DNA from 4 places in the Aeromonas sp. EU05-FHT14A05 genome. Region 4 is predicted to be linked to each of the others. Evidence: riboswitches for the same ligand, from Rfam matches in the RefSeq annotation. Region 4 holds a riboswitch; each other region holds the start of a gene.
The links. Region 4 has a riboswitch for cyclic di-GMP ahead of AC3WR3_RS15590 (glycosyl hydrolase family 18 protein). Riboswitches for the same ligand answer to the same signal wherever they lie in the genome.
Positions count from the first base shown of each region.

Region 1: linked by a shared signal. The riboswitch ahead of lafK (lateral flagellar response regulator transcription factor LafK) and the one ahead of AC3WR3_RS15590 (glycosyl hydrolase family 18 protein) in region 4 are both predicted to bind cyclic di-GMP.
Region 2: linked by a shared signal. The riboswitch ahead of AC3WR3_RS07210 (glycosyl hydrolase family 18 protein) and the one ahead of AC3WR3_RS15590 (glycosyl hydrolase family 18 protein) in region 4 are both predicted to bind cyclic di-GMP.
Region 3: linked by a shared signal. The riboswitch ahead of gbpA (N-acetylglucosamine-binding protein GbpA) and the one ahead of AC3WR3_RS15590 (glycosyl hydrolase family 18 protein) in region 4 are both predicted to bind cyclic di-GMP.

Region 1 is NZ_JBYTDH010000010.1:137,657-141,865, reverse strand. Features, by position in the region: gene lfhA (lateral flagellar biosynthesis protein LfhA) at 1-1,757, shown strand, start outside; cyclic di-GMP riboswitch class I at 1,952-2,039, shown strand; gene lafK (lateral flagellar response regulator transcription factor LafK) at 2,292-3,554, shown strand; gene lfiE (lateral flagellar hook-basal body complex protein LfiE) at 3,566-3,892, shown strand; gene fliFL (lateral flagellar M-ring protein FliFL) at 3,911-4,209, shown strand, end outside.
Region 2 is NZ_JBYTDH010000004.1:6,210-10,418, forward strand. Features, by position in the region: gene AC3WR3_RS07205 (ExeM/NucH family extracellular endonuclease) at 1-1,857, opposite strand, end outside; cyclic di-GMP riboswitch class I at 2,153-2,236, shown strand; gene AC3WR3_RS07210 (glycosyl hydrolase family 18 protein) at 2,350-4,209, shown strand, end outside.
Region 3 is NZ_JBYTDH010000019.1:60,568-64,776, reverse strand. Features, by position in the region: gene cbl (HTH-type transcriptional regulator Cbl) at 1-392, shown strand, start outside; gene AC3WR3_RS19735 (cytochrome b) at 483-1,013, opposite strand; gene gbpA (N-acetylglucosamine-binding protein GbpA) at 1,114-2,538, opposite strand; cyclic di-GMP riboswitch class I at 2,604-2,689, opposite strand; gene AC3WR3_RS19725 (methyl-accepting chemotaxis protein) at 2,952-4,209, opposite strand, start outside.
Region 4 is NZ_JBYTDH010000011.1:59,209-63,417, forward strand. Features, by position in the region: gene AC3WR3_RS15590 (glycosyl hydrolase family 18 protein) at 1-2,130, opposite strand, end outside; cyclic di-GMP riboswitch class I at 2,242-2,328, opposite strand; gene AC3WR3_RS15595 (hybrid sensor histidine kinase/response regulator) at 2,531-4,209, opposite strand, start outside.

The DNA of each region.
Region 1 (4,209 bases), on a different contig from region 4:
TGATCGGTGGCAACTATGTGGTGGGTCTGGTGGTGTTCGTGATCCTGATGATCATCAACTTCGTGGTGATCACCAAGGGGGGGGAGCGGATCTCCGAAGTCTCCGCCCGCTTCACCCTGGATGCCATGCCGGGCAAGCAGATGGCCATAGATGCCGATCTCAACGCCGGGACCCTGGATCAGCACCAGGCCCGTGCAAGGCGGGAAGAGATCGCCAGGGAAGCGGACTTCTACGGCGCCATGGATGGGGCCTCCAAGTTTGTCCGTGGCGATGCCATCGCCGGCCTGCTGGTGCTGATCATCAACCTGGTGGGCGGGCTCGCCATAGGTATCTTCCAGCACTCGCTGCCGGTTTCCGATGCCTTCCGCATCTATGCCCTGCTTACCATAGGTGATGGTCTGGTCGCCCAGATCCCCTCACTGCTGATGTCCACCGCGGCGGCCATCATAGTCACTCGCGTGAGTGACGAAGGAGAGATGTCGGATCAGGTCGGCCAGCAGATCCTGGCTTCCCCCCGGGTCATCTATACGGCGGCGACCATCATGCTGATCCTGGGCCTGGTGCCCGGCATGCCCATGCTGGCTTTCCTCAGCTTTGCCGCCGTGCTGGCCTGGACCGGCTGGAGCGTCAGCCAGCGCCGGGCAAAGGACCCTGCCCTGGATGCGGCCGAAGAGTTGACGAGGCAGATGGTGCAGCCGGAGCCGCAGGGGCTGGACTGGCAGGATCTGCCGCCGGTGGATGCAGTCGCCATCGAACTGGGCTATCGGCTGGTGCCGCTGGCCGAGGCAAACAAGGGGGCCGAGCTGCTCGCCCGGGTGCGCGGTATTCGCAAGACGCTCTCCGAGCAGTATGGCTTCCTGCTGCCCGAGATCCGGGTACGGGACAACCTGCAACTGCAACCGGACCAGTATCGCATCAAGCTGTCTGGCATCGCCCTGGCCACGGGGAATGTGGATTGCCAGCGGCTGATGGCCATCAGCAGCGGGGAGACCTATGGGGCCCTGGACGGCGAGCTGACCCAGGATCCGGCCTATGGCATGAACGCGGTCTGGATCTCGCCGGACAACAAGGCCAAGGCGCTCAACCTGGGTTACTCCGTGGTGGACTCCGCCACCGTCATCGCTACCCATGCCAGCAAGCTGCTCAGGGAGCAGCTCGATGGGCTCTTCGGTCATGACGAGGTGGGCAAGCTGGGCCAGTATCTGGCCACCCAGTCGCCCCGCCTGGCGGAAGAGCTCAATCTGGCCCTGACCCAGATGCAGCAACTGCGGGTCTTCCGTCAGTTGCTCAAGGAGCAGATCAGCCTCACCGATATCCGCACCATAGCCACCACCTTGCTGGATGCGAGCGAGCTGACCAAGGACCCTGTGCTGCTGGCCTCGGACGTGCGCTGCGCCCTAAAGCGCCAGATCGTCAGGCAGGCGATCGGATCCCGCGACATACTGGCGGCCTTCACCCTGGATGATCGGCTGGAGCAGACTCTGCTGACGGCAATGAACCAGTCCCAGCAGCAGGGAAAAATCCAGCTGGACAGCTTCCCGGTCGACCCGCAATTGCTGGCACAGTTGCAGCAGAACATGCCGCTGGTGAAGGAGCAGTTGCAGCAGCAGGGGTATGCGCCCGTGCTGGTGGTCATGCCCCAGCTCAGGCCGTTGATCGCCCGTTATGCCCGATCCTTTTCAAAGGGTCTCAAAGTACTCTCTTATAACGAGATCCCGGAAGATTTGCGGGTCGAGGTAATTGGCACCCTGGGCTGAAGTGGAATTGCCACGCCCATATGCCGGCAGGAAGAGACTATTCCGCACATCTGCTTGAATTGTCATATAAAGCCGTTATGATGTGACGGCTTTTGACGCGACACAGACTGACAGTGAAAAAATAAAATAGAAACAGTCAGATGTGTCACATGGCTTAAGGACAACCAAGCCATGCCATCCTAATACGGGTCGTCGCATGATAAAGGCAAACTGAACTGAAAAGTCAGGACGCAAAGCCTCCGGTCTAACGGCATTGATGCTAATGATAGCGGGGTTACCAAGGTCATGATTCCAGCCTTGTTTTCATACCGATATAGGGTAAGTGCTCAATAAGAGGTGCTACCCCGTCCTGGTGCGTTTTTATTTTTTGAGCGTCAGTTCTGTTGATTGATTCATGTGCAATCACAGGTTCGGGTTAATATGTTTTCTGATTTATCTATCAAGGAAAATTCAATACCTGTCGGTATTGAATCTCATGCACATTTATTATTAGTTTCCTCTTCGTTATCAAATGGAGACGATATTGAGGGAATATTGTTGAAGGCAGGCTATCGCGTTTCTTGCCTGAATTCTGTCCCGCTGGCCAAGCAATTTCTCTCTCACCATTCAGCGGATCTCGTGCTGCTCGACATGGCGGTCATGACCGAGGCCGGACCCTCAATGGTGCAGGAGCTGGCGGGTACCGACTGCGTCATCCTGGTCAATGAGCACCAGGCCTATCTGGCGGCGGAGGCCATGCGGGCCGGCGCCATCGACTACATCATCAAGCCTTTCAGCCAGCACCAGATCCTCGATGTGGTGAGGGGAGCCCTGCGCCTGCGTCAGGCCATTCCCAACCTGATCGCCACCTCGCCCCTGAGCCTGCAGGTCTTGCAGCTTGCCAGGCGGGCTGCCAAGACCTCGGCCACCATCCTCATCGGCGGCGAGTCGGGGACGGGCAAGGAGCGGCTGGCCCGCTACATCCACGAGATGTCCAGTCGGGCGGGCAAGCCCTTCGTGGCCATCAACTGTGCTGCCATCCCCGAAGCCATGCTCGAATCCATCCTGTTCGGACACAGCAAGGGGGCCTTTACCGGCGCGACCGCCAGCCAGCAGGGCAAGTTCGAGCTGGCCCAGGGGGGTACCCTGCTGCTCGACGAGATCTCCGAACTGCCGCTCGCATTGCAGGCCAAGCTGCTGCGGGTGCTGCAGGAGAAAGAGGTCGAGCGGCTGGGCAGCCATCAGGTGATTGCGCTGGATGTGCGGATCATCGCCGCCAGCAACAGAGACTTGAGGGAGCTGGTGTTGCAGGGGGAGTTTCGCGAGGACCTCTTCTACCGGCTCGATGTGCTGCCCATGAGCTGGCCCGCCCTGCGGGAGCGGCCGGACGACATACTGCCGCTGGCGGAGTACTTCATCGAGCGCTACGCCGCCCAGCAGGGGTATCGCCTCAGCGAGAGCGCCTGCAAGCAGCTGCTCTCCTATGACTGGCCGGGCAATGTGCGCGAACTGGACAACGTGATCCAGCGGGCACTAATTATGGCTCGCGGATTGCATATTCAGGCGGTCGATTTGATGCTGCCCCATTATGCCGTCGAAGCCGACAACCTGTTACCGCAGACGCTTGCGGCCCCGGAGGGGCTCAGCGAGACCAAACGGCATGCCGAATTTCAATTCGTCCTGGAGACGTTGCGCCGTTTTCGTGGTCACCGGACTCGTACGGCCGAAGCCCTTGGGATGACGACCCGGGCACTTAGATACAAGCTGGCTGCCATGCGCGAGCAGGGCATCGATGTCGAGCAGCAGATTCAAAACTAAGGGATAACCGAGTGAAGATTGAGATCATGTCATCACAGGTGACGCTCCTGCAGCAGATGCAGGAAATGCAGCGCGTCGCCAGTCACACCCCTTCCATCGAGCCTAACGACGCCTCTGTTGTCTCGTTCAGCGACGCCATGCGTGACGTCGTCGGCCGGGTCAACGAACAGCAGAATGTCGCGTCCAGACTGATGACCGCCGTCGACGCGGGTCAGAGCGACGATCTGGTGGGGGCCATGGTGGCCAGCCAGAAGGCAGGTCTCAGTTTTTCCGCCCTGATGCAGGTGCGCAACAAACTGATGACAGGCTTCGATGACATCATGCGCATGCCGCTCTGAGGGTAGGTCATGACTGAATTGGTATCATCCTCGCCGGGGGCGTCGGGCTCCCTGATCGCCCGGGTACAGGAAGGGATGCGCAACTGGCGCACCCTGTCCCGGGACAACAAATCCATTCTGACCATAGCGCTGCTTGCCGCCATAGTGGCGGGCACCATAGTGGTGATCCTCTGGACCTCCAGCAAGAACTATGTGCCCCTCTACGGCAAGCAGGAGCTCTACGACACCGCCAACATCATGGAGATGCTGGAGAAGGAGCAAGTGCCCTTCCGGCTGGAGAAAAGCTCGGGCCAGATCCTGGTGCCGGAGAGCCAGCT
Region 2 (4,209 bases), on a different contig from region 4:
GTAGCTGTAGGAGATGGCCTTCGCCTGGTTGAACTTGACGTTCAAGTCCACTAGACCATAGCTCTTGCCCACCGCCTGGCCCATCTGCTCATAGGGCTGCTCGCCGATAAAGGTGTGGGAGGCGGAGCGGATCTGACGCTCCCCCGCGACCGGCGCATAGTCGGTCAGCACCCGGATGGGATCCTCCTTGGCGTAGGAGTTGAAGTCCCCCACCAGCAGCACCTGGCCCGGCATCTTGCTCACCGCCTCCCCCAGTACCCTGGAGGCGCTCACCCGAAACTCGGTGCACTTGCCCTGCAGATCCGCAGGCTCCGTCTTGCCATCCCCGTTCTCGTAGCAGCCCGATCCCTTGGATTTCAGGTGGTTGACCACCAGGGTCAGGGGGGCGTCGCTGCCCGCCACGGTGAAGCGCTGCACCAGGGAGTCCCGCTGACCGGCGCTCCTGGCGACGCCGCCCGTGGTGTAGCGCTGCTCAGGCAGTCGGATAACCTCGGCATCCCCGCTCGGGGTGAGCAGGGCGGGGCGATAGATCATGGCCACCATGATGGCGTCGCCGCCGAAGAAGCGCTCCTCGGTGAGCAGGGCCTTGGGCAGGGTGACGAAGGCGTAGTGCTTGCTCGCCTCTTTCTGGCGGGCGTTGAGGCTCTGCACCAGATCGTGGAGGGCGGCGTGCTCGTCGAAGCCGTTGTTCTCCATCTCCATCAGGCCGAGCAGATCGGCGTCCATCTCGGCGATGGCGTTGACTATCTTGGCGCGTTGCAACTGGAACTCCTCCAGGCTCTTGGCGCCGCGGTTGCAGCCCTTGGCGCTGTCCGCATCCGCCTGATCCGCGCAGAGCACGTTGAGGGCGCCCCCCACGCTGGAGTGGCTGGTGAAGTAGTTGAGCACGTTGAAGCTGCCGATCCGCAGGTCGCTGCCATGAGCCCGGGCCGGTGCGCCCTGGCGGTCGTTCTCGTCGGTGCGCAGCAGATCCCCCGCCGTGATGCGCTGATCCTTGGGCACGATCAGCCGGTATTCGTCATAGCTGTAGCCCACCATGGCCTCCAGGTTGAGCGGGGCATCGCCGATGCGCAGATAGCCCTGCTCCGGCTCCCAGGCTGGCAGCCAGGGGAGCTTGCCGTTGGCGGCCTTGAAGTCCGACTCGAGGAAGACGCGGTTGCCTGCGTTGGCCTCGGCCAGCGCCACGGCCTCTGGGCTGCCCGCCACATGGAGCTGGGTCGGCTTCATCAGCGGGGCGCCGTGGGCGAGCACCAGGTTGTTGCGCTTGGCGGCGTAGTCGTAGCTGAAGTTGCGGCTTATCTTGAGCGCGCTGTCCTCGTCGAGGCGCACCCGCATCCCCTCGTGGCGCTCCAGGGCCCGGGCCAGGGTCTCCCCTTCCAGCACCCGCAGCGCCGTGGCGGCCGGTGCCTCGCCCTGGGCCAACACCGCCAGGCGCGGGGCGCTGCCGTCAACCAGTGGCTTGAGCTGGGTGTGGCCGTAGAACTCCTCGACCCTGGCCTCCAGGCAGACTAGGGCGCCCGGCTGGATGCCCGGGTACTTGCTGGCGAACTGCTTGTCATTGAGGTTGACGAAGATGCCGTCCGACGTCTCGGGGTTGCCGTCCCCCTGCAGATCCTGCAGGTAGAAGCCTCTGTTCAGGCTCTCGCCGAGGGCGGAGACCAGGGCCTTGACCTTGACAGTCCCGGGGCTTTCAAACAGATCGCCCGGGACGAGCGGGCTCTTGTCGCCGCTGCCCTGGATGGCGGGGATGGGGGTGAGGGCGCTGTCGGCCGGGCAACTGAAGCCGGCGGCATGGAGAGACGGGGACGCGAGGGCGAGCCCCACGGCCAGGGACAGCAGGGTAGGTCTTCCTTTCATGGGTATTCCTTTTTTTATTTTTGCCAGTGTTTCCATAGCCTTGGCGCTTTGGCCAAGGGCGCGCATTGTCACATTTCTGGCAGCTCTGACCAGTGAGGCAACGCACATTATGGGGAGACAAAAGAGGCTGAGCCCGTTTTTTTGACGTGGCTAACAGATTGATATTAATGACTTAATAGTTAGTTGGCCGATTGAGGGGAAGTGTGAGCCGGCCGGCATTCACATATTTTCCTTAGAGAATAAAGATTGAGCGGTTGCCACTTGCTTCCTATACTCGAGCCGTTCCTCACGGAACCCAGGCAAAGGGCAAACCGGCAGTGATGCCGGGACGCAAAGCCTCCGATCTGCCCCAAGCGGGCCAGACAGCGGGGTTACCCAGGGTGACTTGAGGGTTTGTGGCCCGTCCATGGCCTGTTGTCGCTCCCTTGTTCCCTGTTGCGATTGCGCTTTTCCCGGTCTTAAAAGCCAAGACAAAACAAGGATGATAACAATATGCAACAGATCTTGAGGCCCAGCAGGCTCGCCATGCTGGTCGCCCTTGCGGCCGTCCCTGCCTGGGCGCAGGCCGCCTACCCCGCCTATCAGGCCGGCACCGCCTACAAGGCTGGCGACATCGTCAGCAACGCAGGCGCCCTCTATGAATGCAAGGAATTCCCTTACTCCGGCTGGTGCGGCGCGTCGCCCTACCACTACGAACCCGGTGTCGGCGCCGTCTGGGCCGATGCCTGGAAACTCTTTGGCGGCGAGGTGCCGCCGCCGGCCCTGGTGGTCGCCATCGGCTCCCCCGCCGTGGGCAGCAGCGTCAGCGAAGGGGCCAGCCTGGCCCTGGCGGTGACCCTGAGCGGCCCGGTCACGGCGCTCGCCCGGGTGGAATACCTGATCGACGGCACCCTGGTCGCCACGGCCACGGCCTCCCCCTGGAGTGCCAGCTGGTCTGCCGCCGGCGTGGGCAATCACACCCTCAAGGCCCGGGCGCTGGATAAAGACGGCAAGGTGCTGAGCGAGGCGGATTCGAGCTTCCTGGTCGCCGCCGTGGTGGCGCCCGAGGCCCCCAGGGTGAGTATCGCCAGCCCCGCCGCCGGGGCCAGGGTGACCCTGGGCCGCGCCCTCACCGTGAGCGGCAATGTCACCGACGCCAATGACGACGTCGCCAAGGTCGAGCTCTTCGTGAATGGCCAGAAGGTGGGCGAGGACAGCAGCGCCCCCTGGCAACTGAGCTGGACGCCCCAGAACAAGGGGCTGACCGGCCTCAAGCTGGTGGCGACCGACAAGGCAAATCTCTCTGGCGAGTCGGCCCAGGTGGATGTCCAGGTGGAAGAGGCGGCCCTGCCCCCCACCGGCGGCAACCTCTCCTGCGACGTGCGCCAGATCTACCGCGCCGACGGCAGCGAGTGCATGGGGGATGACCATGGCCGCCGCGTCATCGGTTACTTCACCTCCTGGCGCACCGGCAAGAACGGCCTGCCAGCCTACCTGGTGGGCGACATCCCCTGGGACAAGATCACCCACATCAACTACGCCTTCGCGGCGGTGGACGAGCAGAGCCACACCATCAAGGTGGATGACGCCGCCACCAAGCTGACCTGGAACGGGGTGCCGGGCGCCGAGATGGATCCCGAGTTCGCCTATCAGGGCCACTTCAACCTGCTGTCCAAGTACAAGAAGCAGTACCCGGACGTGAAGACCCTCATCTCCGTGGGGGGCTGGGCCGATACTCGCGGCTTCTACGCCGCCACCACCAAGGGTGACTGCTCGGTCAACACCGCCGGCATCAACGCCTTCGCCGACTCGGCGGTGGGCTTCATCCGCCAGTACGGCTTCGATGGGGTGGACATCGACTACGAGTACCCCACCTCCATGAAGGATGCGGGCAACCCCAACGACTTCCCGCTCTCCAACCAGTGTCGCGGCAAGCTGTTTGCGAACTATGAAGTGCTGATGAAGACCCTGCGCAACAAGCTCGACAGCGCCGGGACCGAGGACGGTCGCAAGTACATGCTGACCATCGCCTCACCGGCCTCGGCCTACCTGCTGCGTGGCATGGAAAACTTCCAGGTCACTCAGTACCTCGACTACGTCAACCTGATGACCTATGACTTCCACGGCGCCTGGAACCACTTCGTCGGCCACAACGCCGCCCTGTTCGACAACAAGGCGGATCCCGAGCTGTCCCAGTGGGGTGTCTACACCCAGGCCCAGTTTGGCGGCATCGGCTACCTCAACTCCGCCTGGGCGGCCCACTACTTCCGCGGCGCCCTGGCGGCGGGCAAGATCAACATAGGGGTGCCTTACTACACCCGTGGCTGGCAGGGGGTCACCGGTGGCACCCACGGCCTGGGGGGCAAGGCGGCG
Region 3 (4,209 bases), on a different contig from region 4:
TGGCGGCCCTGGCCCATTGGCCCATAGTGACCTATCAGGCGGGCCTGACGGGGCGGGTGCGGGTGGATGAGGCCTTCACCGAGGCGGGGATACATCCGCAGATCCTGCTGACCGCCCAGGACTCCGACGTCATCAAGACCTATGTCGAGCTGGAGATGGGGGTGGGCATACTGGCGGACATGGCGTTCGATCCCCAGCGGGACAAGGGGCTGGTGCAGCTCGACGGTAGCCGGCTGTTTGCGCCGCACACCGCCTGGATCGGCCTCAAGCAGGGGCAGTTCCAGCACAACTTCACCTGGCAGTTCATCCAGCTCTGCAACCCCGAGCTGGCGCTGGCGGAGATCCAGGCCAGGGCCATGAGCAACGAGCCCCTGCTCGATTACCAGATCTGAATGGGGCGCATGGTCTGAGAAAGCAGGGAGCCCTTGGCTCCCTGCTTGCTTAATCGAGGCTTCAGCCAGGCCCAGAGCCTCGTTCATTGGTTAGCGCTCGCTCTGGGGACCCAGCATGCGATACAGGGTGCGATCCCCCTTGATCCTGTGATGGTAGAGGGCGGCGGCCACGTGCAGCAGGACCAGCGCAGCCAGCGCCAGGCAGCCGAGGCGATGGACGCCAAAGAAGAAGGCGTTGATCTCCGGTGAGCCGATCGGGTTGGCGACCGGGTAGAGCCAGAACAGGGAGTAGCCCTGCTCCAGCATCAGGAAGCCGCTCAGCAGCACCACAAACATCAGGCCGTAGAGCAGGGCGTGCGCCAGCCTGGCGGCGGGATGGTGAGGCTGGGTCTGATCTTCGGGCAGGGGCGCGCGCCAGTGCCGCCAGCCCCAGCGCAGCAGGAAGAGCGGGGTGATCAGGGTCGCCATCGACATGTTCAGCACCGACAGAAACTGAAACAGCCTGGGGTGGCTGTCGATCACCAGGTGCATCAGGTAGCCCGCCAGGGTGGCGTAGAGGATGACGGCGGCCATCAGCCAGTGCAGCAGGCGGCTCAGGGGGTCATAGTAGTGTTTCGTCATGGGATTTTTCCGACTGGGGCCCAGGGTGCAGAGAGGCACAGGGAGCCCGGATGACAGGCACAAAAAAGAGGCCGCTCGGGCCTCTTCTGCTTGCGGGGGATCAGTTCACCAGGGTCCAGGCATCCTGCCAGTTGGTGCCCACGCCGGGCTCATACTGGGTCGCCGTGCTGGTCCAGATAGTGCACCAGCCGCTGTAGGGGTAGGGCTTGCACTGGTAGATCTTGCCATCTTTCGGCTGCAGCACCTTGGTGCCTGCTGCATAGGATTTGAGTCCCTCCGGGAAGCTGTACTGGTAGTCACCGCCGCTGGCGGGATCCTTGAACATCAGGTCCAGGGTCTGCTGCAGGGGGGCACCGCCCGCCTTCGGCTTGCCCTCGATCACCAGCTGGTGGTGGCCGGCGCTCAGACCGCCGACCGCCATGGTGAAGCTCTGGCTGCTGTCCTTGATGTCGGCGCCGGTCTGGCCCTTGGCGGCGCCGCCATGGTCATACAGGGTGTTGGTGACCGCGAGATCCCCCTCGGCCGTGACGGTGAAGTTGAGGGTGACCTTGCCGTTGTCGAGCAGGTATTCGCTCTCCAGCCCGCTCACGCTGATGCTGTTGCCCACCGGGGGTTGCTGCTGCTCGAGCTGGACCTCGACCCGCTGCAGGTTGCTGCCCGCCTTCAGGTAGACCGGGTTCTGGCCGTAGACCGGGTTGAACTGACCATCTGTGCCCTGCTGGCCTGCGCGGATCTGGCTCTGCTCGGCGTTGATCCTGGCGGCCAGATCGTGGGCCCAGTTGTTCTTCTGACCCTGCTCGGCGGAGCCTATGGTCAGCACTGTCTGCAGATCGGTGCGCTCGCCGTTGGCGTCGAATACCCGGGTCTTGGCCTTGTCGCCGACCACCAGATCGGTGGAGGGGTAGATGGTCCCGCCCTGGCTCCAGGTCAGCGGCGGCTGGGTGCCGCCATCGAACTGGGCGTCGATGAGGTTGTAGAAGCTGTTGGCGGTATCGCCCACCTCCCAGACCCCGAGGATGACCTGGTAGCCGGTGCGCGCCGGCAGGGTGCACTGATGGGTGACCTGCTTGGGCGGTTGCACCATGCCCCCGTCGATGACGCAGAACGGATTGAGATCGAAGGAGTCCCTGGTCAGGGGCTGGCTCGGGTTCCACTCCTGCTTGGTGAGGTAGTAGCGCCAGTTGCGGGTCACGTGGTTGGCGGTGAAGGTCCAGCCGATGGCGAAGGGCCCGGCCTGCACCTGGCGTTTGGTCCAGCGATCGCTGGTCTGGACATCGAGTTCACCGAATTGCGGATGCCCGGCCGAGGCGATCTGGCCGTCGGCGGGGCCGCCATCGGGGAAGCCGGACGGCGCCTCCAGGCTCTGGGGCTCCCATTGAATGGCGCCACACTGGCTGTTGCCGCCGGTCTTGCACAGATAGTTGCGCCCTTCCGGCTGGCTGATGTAACCGTGGGCGAGCACGCCGCCGCTGGCCAGCAGCGCCAGCGCCGCGGCCACATGATTGAGTTGAATTTTTGCTGCCATACATTCCTCTGTTCGGTGATGTGGGCAGTCAAGTTGGCAGGGGAATTCCCCGTGACACACCTGGGTGTGGCAACCCCGCTATCCTGGACGACATGTCTTTAGACCGGAGGCTTTGCGTCCTGGCCTTTCAACCAGTTTGCCAAATGACTACATAAAGGGTCAGGGTGCCGCCCTTGAGGACGGCGCCACCATGATGGCTTCTTTTGATTAAATTATTAAGTGTAAATCTTTACAGCTTGACCTCATCGGAGTAGAGCAAACACTTAACACTCTGTTTTTAAAATTATATTTAATTCATCAAGTTGGGTTTTGTTTCGCCAGCTCAGTAAAAAGATGCAAAATCGCGACATTTTTCATCAATGAAAAAATCCCCTGCCGGCGAGGCCGGCAGGGGATGGGACTGTGTCAGACGGTCAGTGGTGCGGGTACTGGTCTGGGCGGCGGGTGGACGAGGGGCGCGGGGCCTGACCGGGCGCCAGATCCCGGGGGAGGCCATTGCCGAGCCTGAACACCGCCAGCCGCTCGTCCAGGCTGCGCGACAGTCCGGCCAGCAGCTCGCTCTCCTGGGCCAGCTGGGAGGCGGCCTGGGACATCTCGAGCGCCGAGTCGTTGATGCCGTTGACGTTGCGGTTCATGTCTTCCGCCACCATGCTCTGCTGCTCCGCCGCCGTAGCTATCTGGGTCGCCATGTCGCTCACGTGCTGGATGTGGTTGACGATGAGGGAGAGATCCTGCCCCGCCTTCTCGGACTGGCCGACGCTGCTCTCCGCCAGCTTGCGGCTGGCATCCATGGCGCTGGCGGCGGTCACCGCCCGCTGCTGCAACTGGGTGATGGTGCTCTGGATCTCCTCGGTGGAGTGGCGGGTGCGGCTGGCCAGCTGGCGCACCTCGTCGGCCACCACGGCGAAGCCGCGACCCTGCTCGCCGGCCCGGGCCGCCTCTATGGCGGCGTTGAGGGCCAGCAGATTGGTCTGATCCGAGATGGCGCTGATGACGGCGGTCACCTCCCCTATCTGCATCACCCCCTCCTTGAGTCGATTGACCTGATGGGTAGCCTGCTCCACCTCGGTGGCGAGCGCCTGGATGCCGTGCACGCTGGCGTGGACGTCTTCGTTGCCGAGCCCGGCCTCGCTGGTGGCGTCCCGGGTGTCGCGGGCGGTGTTCTCGGCGTGGCCCGCCACATCCGAGATGGTGGCGCTCATCTCGTTCATGGCGGTGGCGAGCTGGGCCAGCTGATCCCGCTGGCTGTTGACCGCCTGGTTGGTCTGCTCGGCGGAGGCGGCGATGCGCAGGGCGGCATCCGCCACGTTGCGGGCCCCCTGGCTGGCTTCCAGCAGGGCGCGGCGAATGGCGTCCAGCCCCTGATTGGTGCTGGTGGCGACGGCCCCCAGCTCATCCTTGCCATGCACCGGGATGCTCACCACCAGATCCCCGGCCGCCACCTGGGCCATGGCCCCCTTGATCTCGGCGAGCGGCCTGACGATGGAGCGGCTGATGGCCACTCCAAGCCACCCCATCAGCAGGATCACCAGCAGGGTGGCCCCTCCCATCAGCTCATACTGGGACCAGATGGTGGCCTCTATGTCCTGCAGCAGCACGCCCGAGCCCAGGATCCAGCCCCAGGGCTGGTAGCCGGCCACCAGGGACATCTTCTGGGCCGCCTCGCCGGAG
Region 4 (4,209 bases):
GGTGGCAGTGAGCCCCGCTGGCAGGCTCCACTGGTAGCTCAGGGCATCACCGTTAGGATCGGACGCCGTGGCCTTGATGGTCACCTGCTTGCCGGACTCGACGGTGGCACTGGCCGGTACGCTGACCACGGGGGGCAGGTTCGGCTGCGGCGCCTTGTTGGTCACCACCACCTGATCCTTGGCACTGAGGTTGTGATCGTCGGTCACGGTCAGCTCGAACACCAGATTGATGTCGGTAGTGGCAGCGTCCAGCACCACCCGGGCCTTGGCCAGGGTGGCGTCCAGCAGGCTGGCCTGGGGCCCGGAGACCTGCTTCCAGCTGTAGGTCAGCGCACCGCTTTCCGGATCGTGGGAGGCGCTGCCGTTGAGGGTCACCTCGGCCGGGCCTGTGACGCTCAGATCGCTGCCGGCATTGGCCACCGGCGGCTTGTTGACCGGCGGCAGCGTACCCTCGCCGTGGCCCAGCCCCTCGTGCATGGCGTTGAGGATGTCGCCGTTGTCCGCGTCTATCTCCCAGGCGAACAGGCCGCCGAGCTGGTTCGCCAGCACGTACTGCCCCTTGGCCTTGACCGAGCGGTCGTTGTCGAAGCTGATGAGATCGCCGCTGCTGGCCTTGAACACATAGGGGGCCTCGGCCGACTCGTCATAGCCCAGCTCCCAGCCTGCGCCCATGCGGTTGTTGACGATGTCGCGATAATCCACCACGCCGTTTTCCCAGGTGCCGCTGACCGGCCCGGTCGCGGTGCCGGTGAAGGGATTGCCGGCCTGGTAGTTCTTCACCCCGGTCCAGCCACGGCCATACATGGCCGCCCCCACCACTATCTTGCCCGGTGTCACCCCCTGACCCAGCAGCGCCTTGACGCCCTTGTCGGTGGTGTACTTGGTGGCCGGATCCCAGCTGGAGGCAAAGAGGTTGGTCTGGTGGGCCAGATTCTGCAGGTCGAAGGCGCCGCTGAAGTCGTAGCTCATCAGGAAGATGTGGTCCATGTACTGCTGGGCCGCCTGATAATCGACCTTGGCAATCTTGTCACCGCCTGCGCTGATGGCCGAGGTGAGCTCATACTGGCGACCGGTCTCTGCTTCCAGCTCGTCGAGCATGGCGCGCAGCTCCTGCATCAGCACCACATAGGTGGCACCATCGTTCGGACCGCCCAGGCTGGGGTTGGCACCCTGGCCACCCGGGAACTCCCAGTCGATGTCCACCCCGTCGAAGAATTTCCAGGTCTGCAGGAACTCTTTGACCGAGGCGACGAAGGTGTCACGCTTGGTCTTGTCACCCAGGAAGTAGAAGGGGTCGGAGAGGGTCCAGCCCCCGACCGACGGCAGGATCTTGAGGTCAGGGTGGGCCTGCTTGAGGGCCATCAGGTTGCCGAAGTTGCCCTTGTAGGGTTCATCCCAGGCGCTGAGGTTACCCTGGGACATCTGGATCGCCGCCCAGGGATCGTGGATGGAGACCTTGAAGTCCTCACGACCGGCACAGGAGCGCTGCAGCGCCTCGAAGCTGCCTGAGATCTCCTTGAGGCTGTCGTTGATGCCGTTGCCGCCGCAGATGGGGGTGAAGCCGTAGAGGATGTGAGTCAGGTTCTGGGCCGGGATCTTGTCCACGGTGAACTTGCGGCCGTAGACACCCCACTCCACGTAGTAGGCCCCCACCACCTTGCCGGACTTGTTGGCGTAGGGCTTGTTGTTCTCCTTGAGCGGCGCATTGAGCGGCGCCAGGTGGCTGCCGTCGGTATCGGCGACCATCAGCTCCTTCTTGTCGGAGAGGGTGCAGCCGTCGGCGTTGCACAGGGCCACCTGCATCTGGTAGCGGCCCCCCTTGGTCACCTTGAAGTTGGCGGTGCCCGCGGCGGAAGCGGGGCCTGACCACACCTCCTGGCCATCGAGCAGCACCTTGGCGGTCTGACCGACGTCACCGGACCAGAGGTTCCAGGTCACGCTGACCGGGGCGCCATCCTTGTGGACTGTCACCAGCTGGTTGTAGGCCGAGGCGGATTGATTGACTTCGACGATGGCGAACTTGGTGGGGCCCGAGCCTATGGTGGGTTTGCCCGGGGCAGCGGCGAAGGCGGAGGTAGCACAGAATCCCCCGACCAGGAGCGCCAGCAGGGAAAGTTTTGGACTTAACATATTTGAACTTCCTTATTTCGTTATTGGAATTAACAACGAAAAAGGCAACGCAACCTGCCAGGTAACGCAGACATCATCGCCACCATGGCTTGGCCCATGGACGATACAACCTGTGGTGACCCCGCTATCCTAGGTGCTTTGACCCTTAGACCGGAGGCTTTGCGTCCCGGACTTTCGTCCGGTTTGCCTTTTTGCACAACTTGATTTGCGACAAAAATAATCGCCGAATGACTATAGGAGGGAGTCGGAGGAGGCGCTACCTAGTAAAAATGACAGCGAATAGGACTCATTTTCCAGATTGTTCGCGAACATGCCGGCAAGCTGGCGCCAACATCGGTGATGCTGGCACCTGATGACAGTTCCCTAACTTGCCGATCAATGCTTGATTGTGTGAAGGCTGTCACTGTATTGGCAGCAGCAGGCTGTTCATCAGCGCCCGCAGCTTGAGGGGTTTGACCGGCTTGCTGACGTAGCCAAAGCCGTGCTCGCGGATCTGGGTCTGCAGCTCGCTCTTGCGATCCGCGCTGATGATGATGCCGCCGATGTCGTTGCCATGGGCCAGCCGGATCATGTGCAGCGCCTGCAGCCCGGTCTTGCCGTCATCCAGGTGGTAGTCGGAGAGCACCAGCCGGGGAAGGAAACCGGCCCCTATGATCTCCTCTGCCTGCTCCAGGCTCTGGGCGCAGCGCACCTCGCAGCCCCAGCGTCCCAGCAGGGAGGCCATGGCGATGAGGATGTCCTCCTCGTTGTCGATGCAGAGCACCCGGATCCCTTCGAGCTGGCTGTCCCGCACCACGGGGGCCGCCAGCTGGCTCGGCGTCACCGGCCGGGTCGCGAGGTTGAGGGTGATGGAAAACACGGACCCCGCCCCGGGCCAGCTGCGCAGGGAGAGCTGATGTCCCAGCACCTGGGAGATGCCGCGGGCGATGGCGAGCCCGAGGCCAAGTCCCTGCTCCCTGGCGGTGCGGGAATGATCGAGGCGGGAGAACTCGTCGAAGATCGCCTCCTGCTTGTCCAGCGGAATGCCGGGGCCATTGTCCCACACCTCGATGCGCACCTTGTCCCCCAGGCGGCGGCAGCCGAGCAGCACCCGGCCGCCCGGGTTGTAACGAAACGCATTGGTGAGGAAGTTCTGCAACACCCGGCGCAGCAGGCGCACGTCGCTGTAGACCGCGAGGCGGCTCTCCACCACGGAGAACTGGATCTCTCCCGCCTGGGCCAGCACCCCGAACTCCGCCTTGAGGTTGCCCAGCACGTCGCTCAGGGCGAAATCGAGCTTCTTCGCCTTGAACTTGCCCGCCTCGAGGCGCGAGATGTCCAGCAGATCCGTGATGAGATCCTCGGTTGCCCCCAGGGCATCGTCGATGTGGCGGGCGATGCGGACCTGCTCCGCCGCCTGCTCTCCTCCCTGCGGCAGCATCTCCAGCAGGGAGGAGGTAAACAGCTTGGCCGCGTTCAGCGGCTGGGTCAGATCATGGCTCACCGCCGCCAGGAAGCGGCTCTTGGAGTGGTTCGCCCGCTCCACCTGCTGGTTCACCAGCAGCAGCTGGCGGTTGAGCTCGGAGAGTTCGTGGGTACGCTCGGCCACCCTCGCCTCCAGGTGCTCGTTCGCTTCCCGCAGCACCCGCTCCGCCGCCCGGAAGGGGGTGATGTCGGTGAAGGTCATCACGAAGCCCCCCGCCGGCATGGGATTGCCCTGCATCTCTATCACCCGGCCGTCCGGTCGCTCCCGCGCCGAGACATGGGGGCTGCCCCGCTTCATGAAGGCGACCCGGCGCGCCACCTGGGCCTCTATGTCCCCTGGGCCGCAGAGCCCCTGCCCGGCGTTGTAGCGGATGATCTCCTCGATGGATCGCCCCACCTGGATGAGCCCGTGCGGATAGTGGAACAGCTCTATGTAGCGCCGGTTCCAGGCCACCAGCTTGAGCTCCCTGTCCACCACAGAGATCCCCTGCCCCATGTGCTCTATGGCACCCTGCAGCAGGCCGCGGTTGAAGCGGAACACGTCCGAGGCCTCGTCCACTATGGTGGCTATCTCCTCGAGCTGCATGTTGCGCCCCTGCAGGGCAGAGGCCAGCA